2 regions of the Acidaminobacter sp. QWL-03 genome follow, and region 1 is predicted to be linked to the other one. Evidence: riboswitches for the same ligand, from Rfam matches in the RefSeq annotation. Region 1 holds a riboswitch; the other holds the start of a gene.

Region 1 (4,642 bases):
CATAGTCCGTGAGGGGGAGCTGGAGTATCCGGAAAATGAATTTCCTGACACGCCGCCGGCGGATCCTTTGGTGCCGGATGTGCCCATGATCCCTGGGGATCTGTCAGTGGAGAACAACGATACACTCACCATGACGGAGGAACAGCTGGCTTTGGAATACGACAACATCTCTATTAAGAGCCGCGGGACCCTTGTCATTGATACCGGGTCTGACCCCAATGGCGTCAAAAAACTGGTCGTCAGCAATATGGTGGTCGATGGCACTTTCAGGATCATCGGCAGTGGCCGGCTGCTGCTTTACGTTCGGGACGAGGTGCGGTTCAGAGGGTTCAATGACAATACGCCGGAAAGTCTGATTGTCTATATTGGGGATTACAATGCCACAGACAACCCGAGCGGATCCAAGGGCTATATTGAGCTCAAGACTGGGAATTCGATCTTTAACGGCTATATAATGGGCATCCATGCGGTGATCGACGTCACCGCCAACCTGGTGTATACCGGCGCGATTATTTCCGACACGGTTAAGGTCGCCTCCAACGCGGAGGTTTACTACGACAAGGATAAGGCGGCGCTGATCAATCCGCTGGACATCAGTTTGCCACCTCTGGGCTTTAAGGCCGGCCCATGGTCGGACTAAGGCGAAAGGGGAGGATGGGATGATCAGGGAAATGAATAGAAAGAAAAACAGATTGAAAAACACCCAGGGGTTTACTTTAATAGAGATGATTGTGGCTCTGGCAATCATCGGCATCATGGCAGTTTCGTTTTTGACGGTTTTTTCTTCGACGTATGCCCATATCTTTTCTGCGGGGAGGCGGTCGGATGCCATTTACAGCACGGAAAAAAAGGTGGAAGCGGCCATTGCCAGCGGCACCACCGCCACCACAGACATCTTCAGCCTCGCAATAGGCGGTCGGACCGTGACGGTCAGCGGTGCGCTCGTGACGGAGCAGTCGACTTACGAAAACGGGAAGATCGTGAGTCTCAAGAGCTTTGTCCCTGTGGGCTCCGTGTTTTCGAACACCCATACCAATTCTGCAGGTCTGACCCTTGAGATCTATGCCAATGAGCTGGAGATCATGGTCGGGACTTATTATCAGCTGGAGGCGAATAAGCCGGTTACCTGGACCTCCAGCTTGCCGTCGGTGGCCTCGGTTGATACCACGGGGCGCATCACGGGAAACAGCGTTGGCACCGCGACGATCACAGCGACAAACGGCTCAGATACGAGAACCTGCCTCGTGCGCATTGTAAACAAGGTGACGCTGGCCTATGTCAAAGGCGGGCAGTATGTGCGCTATGGCGGCGTAGATTACATCAAACTGACCGGAGAAAACGGCCGGGTGATGTCTCTGAGCGCGCCTCTGATGGGCCAGTCTTGGAGCTACGACAACGCTATGCCGAGCAAAGGCGAGCTGGAGGGCGGCGTCTGGACAGACGCGCTGCGATCCATGAGCGGCATTGATTACTGGACCAAGACGAAGCGGGATGATGATAAGGAAAGTAAGCCGATTGTCGTTTATATCAAAAGTAACGGCAGCTTCGATGAAGTGAACTCCAAAAATGCTGTCAGAGGACTAAAGCTGGGTACCTCATTGAATCCGGACCTGATGATTACCTCGGGGACGGGGAGCGCGGGATCGCCTTATATTCTGGCGGATCCGACGACTTAGGTCTTGCAGGTGAGGTTCAGCCAAAAATCAGAAGCGGGAAGGAGGCAGCAAGGGATGGACAATAAAAGAAATGGTGCGGGTTTTAGTAATGCAGGTCTGACCCCGCCTGTTGAAAAAAACGATATAGTAGGTCAGCGGCTGCGCCAATTGACCCCGCCTGTCACACCGTCTGTCAAAAACACCGCAGGTCTGACCCTGATTGAGCTGCTGGTGGCCATGGGCATCCTGGGAATCGTCCTGACGGTCTGTTTTTCGTTTTTATTCTTCGGATACCGGTCCTTTGGAACGGGCAGCGCGCAGTTCAACATCCAGTCGGACATTCGGATCGTGATGGAAACCGTCAAGAATGAGGTTCGCTACGCGAGCGAATTTCAGGTGATTCCCGTCAGCGAAGTGCCGTCCACGGTAACGGACGGGTACAAATATATTTACGCTGAGGGCAATGCCCTCAAATTCAAATCCAGTGCCGGCGCCTCAGAGCGGCTGCAGGGGCTGTTGTTTAGCAGCGGTCCGGTGTTTACCCTCAGTGCCAGCGGCGGGAATTTTATACTGACGGTCACCCTCGAGGGCGTGTACAGGGATCAGGATTATGAGACTTCCACGGATGTGCTCATCCAGAATCTTGAAGTCAGTACCGCCGGGAGCGATAACGCGATTCGATATAAATAAAGATAAAAAAATGCTGCCGATGGTGAGTGAAGTGACCATCGGCAGGTTTTTAAGGGTTATTTAATGATATTCATTCTCAATGAACAGATTCCAACACTGTGATTCCGGGTATCAATAGGCCTTCAGAGGAGTTGAGCTGCAGCTGCATTTGGACGCTTTGGCTGCAGGGATCCAGTGGCGTAACCGGCTGATCATTTCAAGTTTGGGGATGAGGTTATGCCAAAATCTATGGAGCGTTTACTGTGGCTGCAGTTGATTGGGATTGCGGCGTTTAATAAGGTGGACTACCTGATGACTCTTGAAGCGCTGGAACGGGGTTTCAAGGAGGCCAATCCGTTTTTGGCGCCCATGGTGGGGACTTTCGAATTTCCGCTGGTGAAGCTGCTTCTCGTGCCGCTTTTGCTGCTGCTCCTGTGGCAGCTGCGTCATAAGATTGGGCGGTCCTTGGTGACGCTGGCCTGGGTGCCGTTCGTGGCGTATTCGTCAGTGGTGCTGTATCACCGGAGTCTGTTGTTTTGATCTTGAGCTGAATGTTATAAGACTGCGGATGCTTTGATCATCGGCAGTCTTTTTGTTTTTGGGGGATTCCTCAGTGTATTGGGTATTTACGGGATGTAATTGGTGAAAGGCAGCAACTGCACGTTTAAAAATCTGCAGCACTAAGAAAGGGATTGTCTCATGAAAAAAAGAAAATTTCTGCTCTTTGCTATGCTGATTGCGAATTTGCTGTTTTTGGTGATGAATTTTTTTCTGCTGAACAGTCAGCGTGTTTATTATGTCGGTCAGATTGTGTCCATTGAGCAGGGCCAAGGGGAGACCATCTTTGAAATTTCTCCCATGGCGAGCGAGCGTTATTTCATTAAGTCTGTCAAAGCGGACCACATTATCAGGTATGATAACAGCAACATTTCCGGGATCAGTGATCCGCTCAAGGAATCGAGAAAATTGAGATTGGGTGAGATGAGCGAGATGGTCAGTGCCTTGAAGGTTGGGGACCCGCTGATTGTCCGGATTGAGGATTATGATCCGGATCAAACCAGTTATGACGTCAGCGAGATTGTGTTTGATTTGACAGTGGAGTGATTTTTGAGAGAGCAAAGCTTCTGATGCCGATGGTCATTTCCAGACCATCGGCATGTTTTTTTGAACCATTGGGACGGACGTAACTTATGAATTGTGTCTGAATTGTAGTGAGTGTCTGGCACCAATTCAAAACCTGTCCGCGTCACTAAATCAATTTTTGTCCGCGTCACCAATTCAAATCCTGTCCGCGTCACCAAACTATACTACCCATATAAAAAATGTGATATGATAGGGATGGCATTAAAACAAACGACAACTCTGTCGAAAAACAAAAATCTCACAAAGCAGGTGATGTCCTTGTCTAATCTTCTTTTAAACAGCACGCGAAAGCTTTTGGAAACTCTGAACGCAGATGCACTCCTGTCTTTTAAGCCTGAAAACCGCCGCTATTTTTCAGGGTTTACCGGCACCAGCGGATACGTTCTAATTCTTCCGAAGACCCAGTGGTTCATCACGGATTTCAGATATACAGAGCAAGCCAAAGCGCAATGCCCTGACTTTGAAGTCCAGCTCCACAATGCAGAGCGGCCCCTTGAAGCCGTTTTGAAGGAAGCTGGCATCCAAAAATTGGCCTTTGAAGATAACTATGTGACTTATCAGTTTTACAAAAATCTGTCAGACAAACTGCCGGAGGTCACCTTGATCCCCGCAGGCGCGGAAATTGAGGCACTGAGGCTTGTAAAAGAAGACTGGGAGATCGAGAAGATCGCGAAAGCAGCCGAGATCGCAGATAAGGCTTTTGAGCACATCACAGGCTACATCCGGCCTGGGGTTTCTGAGCGTGAAGTGGCACTGGAGCTCGAAATTTATATGAAGAAACTGGGTGCCAGCGGCCTGTCCTTTGAGACCATTGCGGCATCGGGGCTGAGATCGGCAATGCCACACGGCGTCGCCTCGGACAAGCTTATAGAGGACGGGGATTTTCTCACGCTGGACTTTGGCTGTGTCTACGAAGGCTACTGCTCAGACATGACCAGAACTGTGGTGGTCGGCAAAGCCTCTGACAAGCAAAAGGAAATCTACAGCACAGTCCTGGAAGCCCAGGAGAAAGCTTTGGATGCAATTCGTGAAGGGATTAACGGCATAAACGTTGACAAAATAGCACGAGATGTAATATCATCTAGGGGATATGGAGAATATTTCGGTCACGGCCTCGGCCACGGGGTGGGACTCGAAATTCACGAAGAACCAAGACTGTCGCCAACCGGCACGAA
Region 2 (4,642 bases), 1.7 Mb from region 1:
GAATATTTTGATTGGACCTCAAATGTTCCTATCACTCACATCTTCGTTAAAGGTGGTCCATATGGCAATCTTTTCACCTATGATCACCCAGTAATGAGTGGAACAAATTTATATCCTCCATTAAATAAAGCTGGTCAAGAACCTCAAATTAGCCATATCACATTCTATGTCTGCGATGAGGAGGATGACCCTTCCATCGACATCGAAAAATACGTCTCTGTCGATGGCGGCGAAACTTGGCATGATGCCGACAGCCCTACCGGCCCAACCGCTTCTTATCCTGGATCTGTCAAATTCAAAGTCGTTGTCACCAACACCGGCAACGTCGCTCTCACTGACATCGTAGTCACGGATTCAGATTTCACCTTCACCGGTGTTGCTTCTTCACTCGCAGCAGGCGCTGTAGATACCAGCGATATCCTGACTGTTCCATCTATTCTTGGGCAGCACAGTAATACCGCTACTGTCAATGCGGAACACGAAGAAGAAGCTATCACACCAGACTCCGATATGGCGCACTACATCACTTATGAAACCCACAGACCATCCATCGACATCGAAAAATACGTCTCTGTCGATGGCGGCGAAACTTGGCATGATGCCGACAGCCCTACCGGCCCAACCGCTTCTTATCCTGGATCTGTCAAATTCAAAGTCGTTGTCACCAACACCGGCAACGTCGCTCTCACTGACATCGTAGTCACGGATTCAGATTTCACCTTCACCGGTGTTGCTTCTTCACTCGCAGCAGGCGCTGTAGATACCAGCGATATCCTGACTGTTCCATCTATTCTTGGGCAGCACAGTAATACCGCTACTGTCAATGCGGAACACGAAGAAGAAGCTATCACACCAGACTCCGATATGGCGCACTACATCACTTATGAAACCCATCGACCTTCCATCGACATCGAAAAATATGTCTCTGTCGATGGCGGCGAAACTTGGCATGATGCCGACAACCCTACCGGACCAACCGCTTCTTATCCTGGATCTGTCAAATTCAAAGTCGTTGTCACCAACACCGGCAACGTCGCTCTCACTGACATCGTCGTCACGGATTCAGATTTCACCTTCACCGGTGTTGCTTCTTCACTCGCAGCAGGCGCTGTAGATACCAGCGATATCCTGACTGTTCCATCTATTCTTGGGCAGCACAGTAATACCGCTACTGTCAATGCGGAACACGAAGAAGAAGCTATCACACCTGACTCCGATATGGCGCACTACATCACTTATGAAACCCACAGACCATCCATCGACATCGAAAAATACGTCTCTGTCGATGGCGGCGAAACTTGGCATGATGCCGACAACCCTACCGGACCAACCATTCGCCTTCCAGGCACTGTCAGATTCAAAGTCATAGTTACAAACACTGGCAATGTTGACCTCACGAACATTGTCGTCACGGACCCCGACTTTGAATTCACAGGCATTGTGACTTCCCTTGAAGCTGGCGACCAAGACGAAAGCAATGTCATCGCAGTCCCTGCCGAAAGGTATCAACACAGCAACACAGCCACAGTTAACGCGAAGTACAATGAAATGGCCGTCACCCCAGACTCCGACATGGCACACTACTATGGCGATTATGAGCGCCGCGACGACAACGACCCAGACATCTCCATCAAAAAATATGTTTCTGTCGATGGCGGCGAAACCTGGGATGATGCAGAAAACGCCCCAGGCCCTCGTGCTTCCTACCCTGGCACCGTCCAATTCAAAGTTGTCGTTAAAAACACTGGCGACTATCGCTTGACCGACATCGAAGTCAACGATACCGACTTCGACTTCACTGGCGTCGCATCCAGCTTGAATGTTGGCGATTCCGACACCAGCGACATCATCACTGTCTCATCAATCGATGGTCAGCACAGCAATACAGCCGATGTCGAAGGCTTCTACGGGTCACAAAAAGTCACCGACTCCGACATGGCCCACTACTTCACCAAAGATGACGACAATGAAAACGGTAAAATTAAAATCCATAAATTCATGGATGAAAACGAAAATGGCACGCAAGATGTTGGTGAGTTCCATATGCAAAACGTCACTTTCGAGCTCTACAATGCAAATAAATCCGAAATGCTCAGCAGCAAACAAACCGACAACGAAGGCAACCTCACCTTCAGCAACCTTGCATTTGGCACTTACTACCTGAAAGAAATGAGCGAATACGACATCACCACGAGCGGCTTTGATGCCGATGGTTTCATGCAAATCACCGTAAACTCCGAAGCTACCATCACCATGATCGTCGGCAATGACATTGACAGAGAACTTGAGTCAGACAATATTGTCATCGAAGAGCCAGTCCCACTCGCACTCCCTCAAACTGGCGAATTACCACCAACCTCATTCTATATTCTCGGTGCGCTTTTAATGCTCGCCGGGATGTTCCTTAAACGCTTCGAATAAATACTCGCCTCTCTTTAACCAGGTCACCTTATCCGTGGCCTGGTCTTTTTGCGCGTAAGGCTAACAGACGTGCATAAATAAATATGCCCCTGTGCGTCAGAGAGCTTGCTCTCTGACGCACAGGGGCATATTTATTTATATAGGGCGCAGCCCGCGACCAGAGCGCAGCATAGCGGGGCAATAGGCGCCAGCCGCTCTGGGGCACGTCTGTAAGCTTGAGGTCGAACTTTCGCAATAGGGCGCAGCCCTAACCGAAGCGCAGCCTTTAACCCTGCGCAACTGGGTTTGAGGCGGAGCGAGGTGCATGCCTGATAGTGTGAGATGCAAATTCAGTCCCCCTGTGCGTCAGAGAGCTTGCTCTCTGACGCATGGGGGCATATTTATTTATATAGGGCGCAGCCCGCGACCAGAGCGCAGCATAGCGGGGCAATAGACGCCAGTCTCTCTGGGACACATCTGATGATGTGGAAATTGATCATAATGTAAACGATTTTCATTATCATTTAACGCATGAACCATAGATCATTGGGTAACTATCCACTATGAAACCACTTGTACATCTCTAACATCCTCATATCACTACCCTCCCATGTTTAAATGATTATTTATTAACATTTTGGGTAACATAATACTGACAGACCAGCAAAACACAATGAACCAAACCGCATACAAGGGCAAACCTGCCGAAAGGCAGGGGCGCAAAGCCCTGGGCCTAAAGTTAAACTATGGTCGTCCGGCTGCTATGTACAACCACTCTGTTGTCATGGCGGTCTTTTTATTTTTCCAGAACCATTTCCTTCGAGTTCACAACACAGAGATAAACAATGCAAAGGAGCGAGGTGAGTTTTATGAAACGTCCATCAAGATTATTGGCAATGCTGTTAGCGGTGATTCTCATCCTACCAACCATGATGTTTCCATCCATCGCTGCGGGCGGCAGTTATTCCGTAAACTGGGCTGCTGCTGATCCTGCACTCAATAACAAAAGTTACGCACCCACCTATCCGAAATGGGAGCCATCTGACGTTGACTATCCAGTCGTCGGCAGGGAGAATGATCCTTTGCCTGATGCAGTGGCCTACGGCCCGACAAATGCAAGTTCTGACTTTGACGCTGTAGAATCGTTGATGCCTAAGAGTCTTGCACTTGGTCAAATTGTCCCATTTGAAGTCGTCATCTCGGTGTCAGGGAGCACCGCCCCGGAAAATGGCACCATCGTCATTGAACCTTACTGGCTCACTAAGACTACCAATGGCGCTGATTTTGGCTTTGACCCTGACTATGGTGTCATTGGCGCCTTTGTAGATTATGGCGATGTCGGCACCACCGATCCAGGCGGGAACGCGACCGTATCTTCCCTGGAATGGAGTGTCACTAACACCGGAACTAACAACGAACAAATAGTAGGCGAAGTTACTATCACAGGACTGGATGACGGTGATAAGGTCGTCGTTGAACTCTGGGTCGTTCTGAAAAAAGATATCCCAGAAAAAGTCAATGGCAATATCCAAACCGGCATGGGAGATGCTTATACCTCAGATTCATCCCTTGAGGTTATTAACACAGGCAACCAAACCGTTCCTCTTCTCCAAGCCGGTGATTTCTTCACAGAGGATGCCGACCTCTCCATCATAAAATCTGACAGCCCTGATCCGGTTGTCGTCGGCAGCGACCTCTCCTACAGTATTACCGTCACAAACAATTCTCCTGATACCGTCGCGAACAGCATCCTCGTTACAGACACTTTGGACGCCAATGTCACCTTCGTCAGCGCTTCCGACAGTGGCATGCATAGCGCAGGCATTGTCACATGGCCTGAGTTCTCATTGGTTCCAGGTGAATCCAAAGTCCTCACTGTTAATGTCACAGTCGACCCAGAAGCACCTGTCAATAACTTCCCAGGAACTTCTGCCGATGGTCGCGGCGGCATCTCCTCTCCACCCGCAGGCAGCTTCGACCTCCTCAACAAAGTTGAGGTCTCCGCGATTACAGACGATCCTGAAGTCAGCAACAATGTTTATTTCGAACCGACCAACGTGCTGATTCAGGAAAATCCATCCCTCAACATTACAAAAACCGCAGACAAATCCAGCTTTTCACAGGTTGGCGAAGTGATTAATTACACGTTTGAAGTTGAAAATACTGGCAATATACCTCTCACCGGCGTGACAGTCACAGATGCCAAAATTGGCACACTGACTGGTCCAATTCTTGACACAGG

Evidence for each region. A riboswitch is a leader RNA that binds a small molecule or an ion and turns the genes downstream of it on or off. The one in region 1 is predicted to bind cyclic di-GMP.
Region 2: it holds a riboswitch for cyclic di-GMP, as region 1 does, so the genes downstream of both, AC4PHM_RS12025 (DUF7507 domain-containing protein) here and AC4PHM_RS04010 (DUF5658 family protein) in region 1, are expected to answer to the same signal.

Annotation. Positions count from the first base shown of each region.
Region 1 is NZ_CM178752.1:890,630-895,271, reverse strand. It holds gene AC4PHM_RS04025 (PilX N-terminal domain-containing pilus assembly protein) at 1-640, shown strand, start outside; gene AC4PHM_RS04020 (Ig-like domain-containing protein) at 660-1,676, shown strand; gene AC4PHM_RS04015 (PilW family protein) at 1,731-2,345, shown strand; cyclic di-GMP riboswitch class II at 2,461-2,543, shown strand; gene AC4PHM_RS04010 (DUF5658 family protein) at 2,562-2,864, shown strand; gene AC4PHM_RS04005 (hypothetical protein) at 3,024-3,428, shown strand; gene AC4PHM_RS04000 (aminopeptidase P family protein) at 3,726-4,642, shown strand, end outside.
Region 2 is NZ_CM178752.1:2,563,217-2,567,858, forward strand. It holds gene AC4PHM_RS12020 (SdrD B-like domain-containing protein) at 1-2,421, shown strand, start outside; cyclic di-GMP riboswitch class I at 3,085-3,166, shown strand; gene AC4PHM_RS12025 (DUF7507 domain-containing protein) at 3,270-4,642, shown strand, end outside.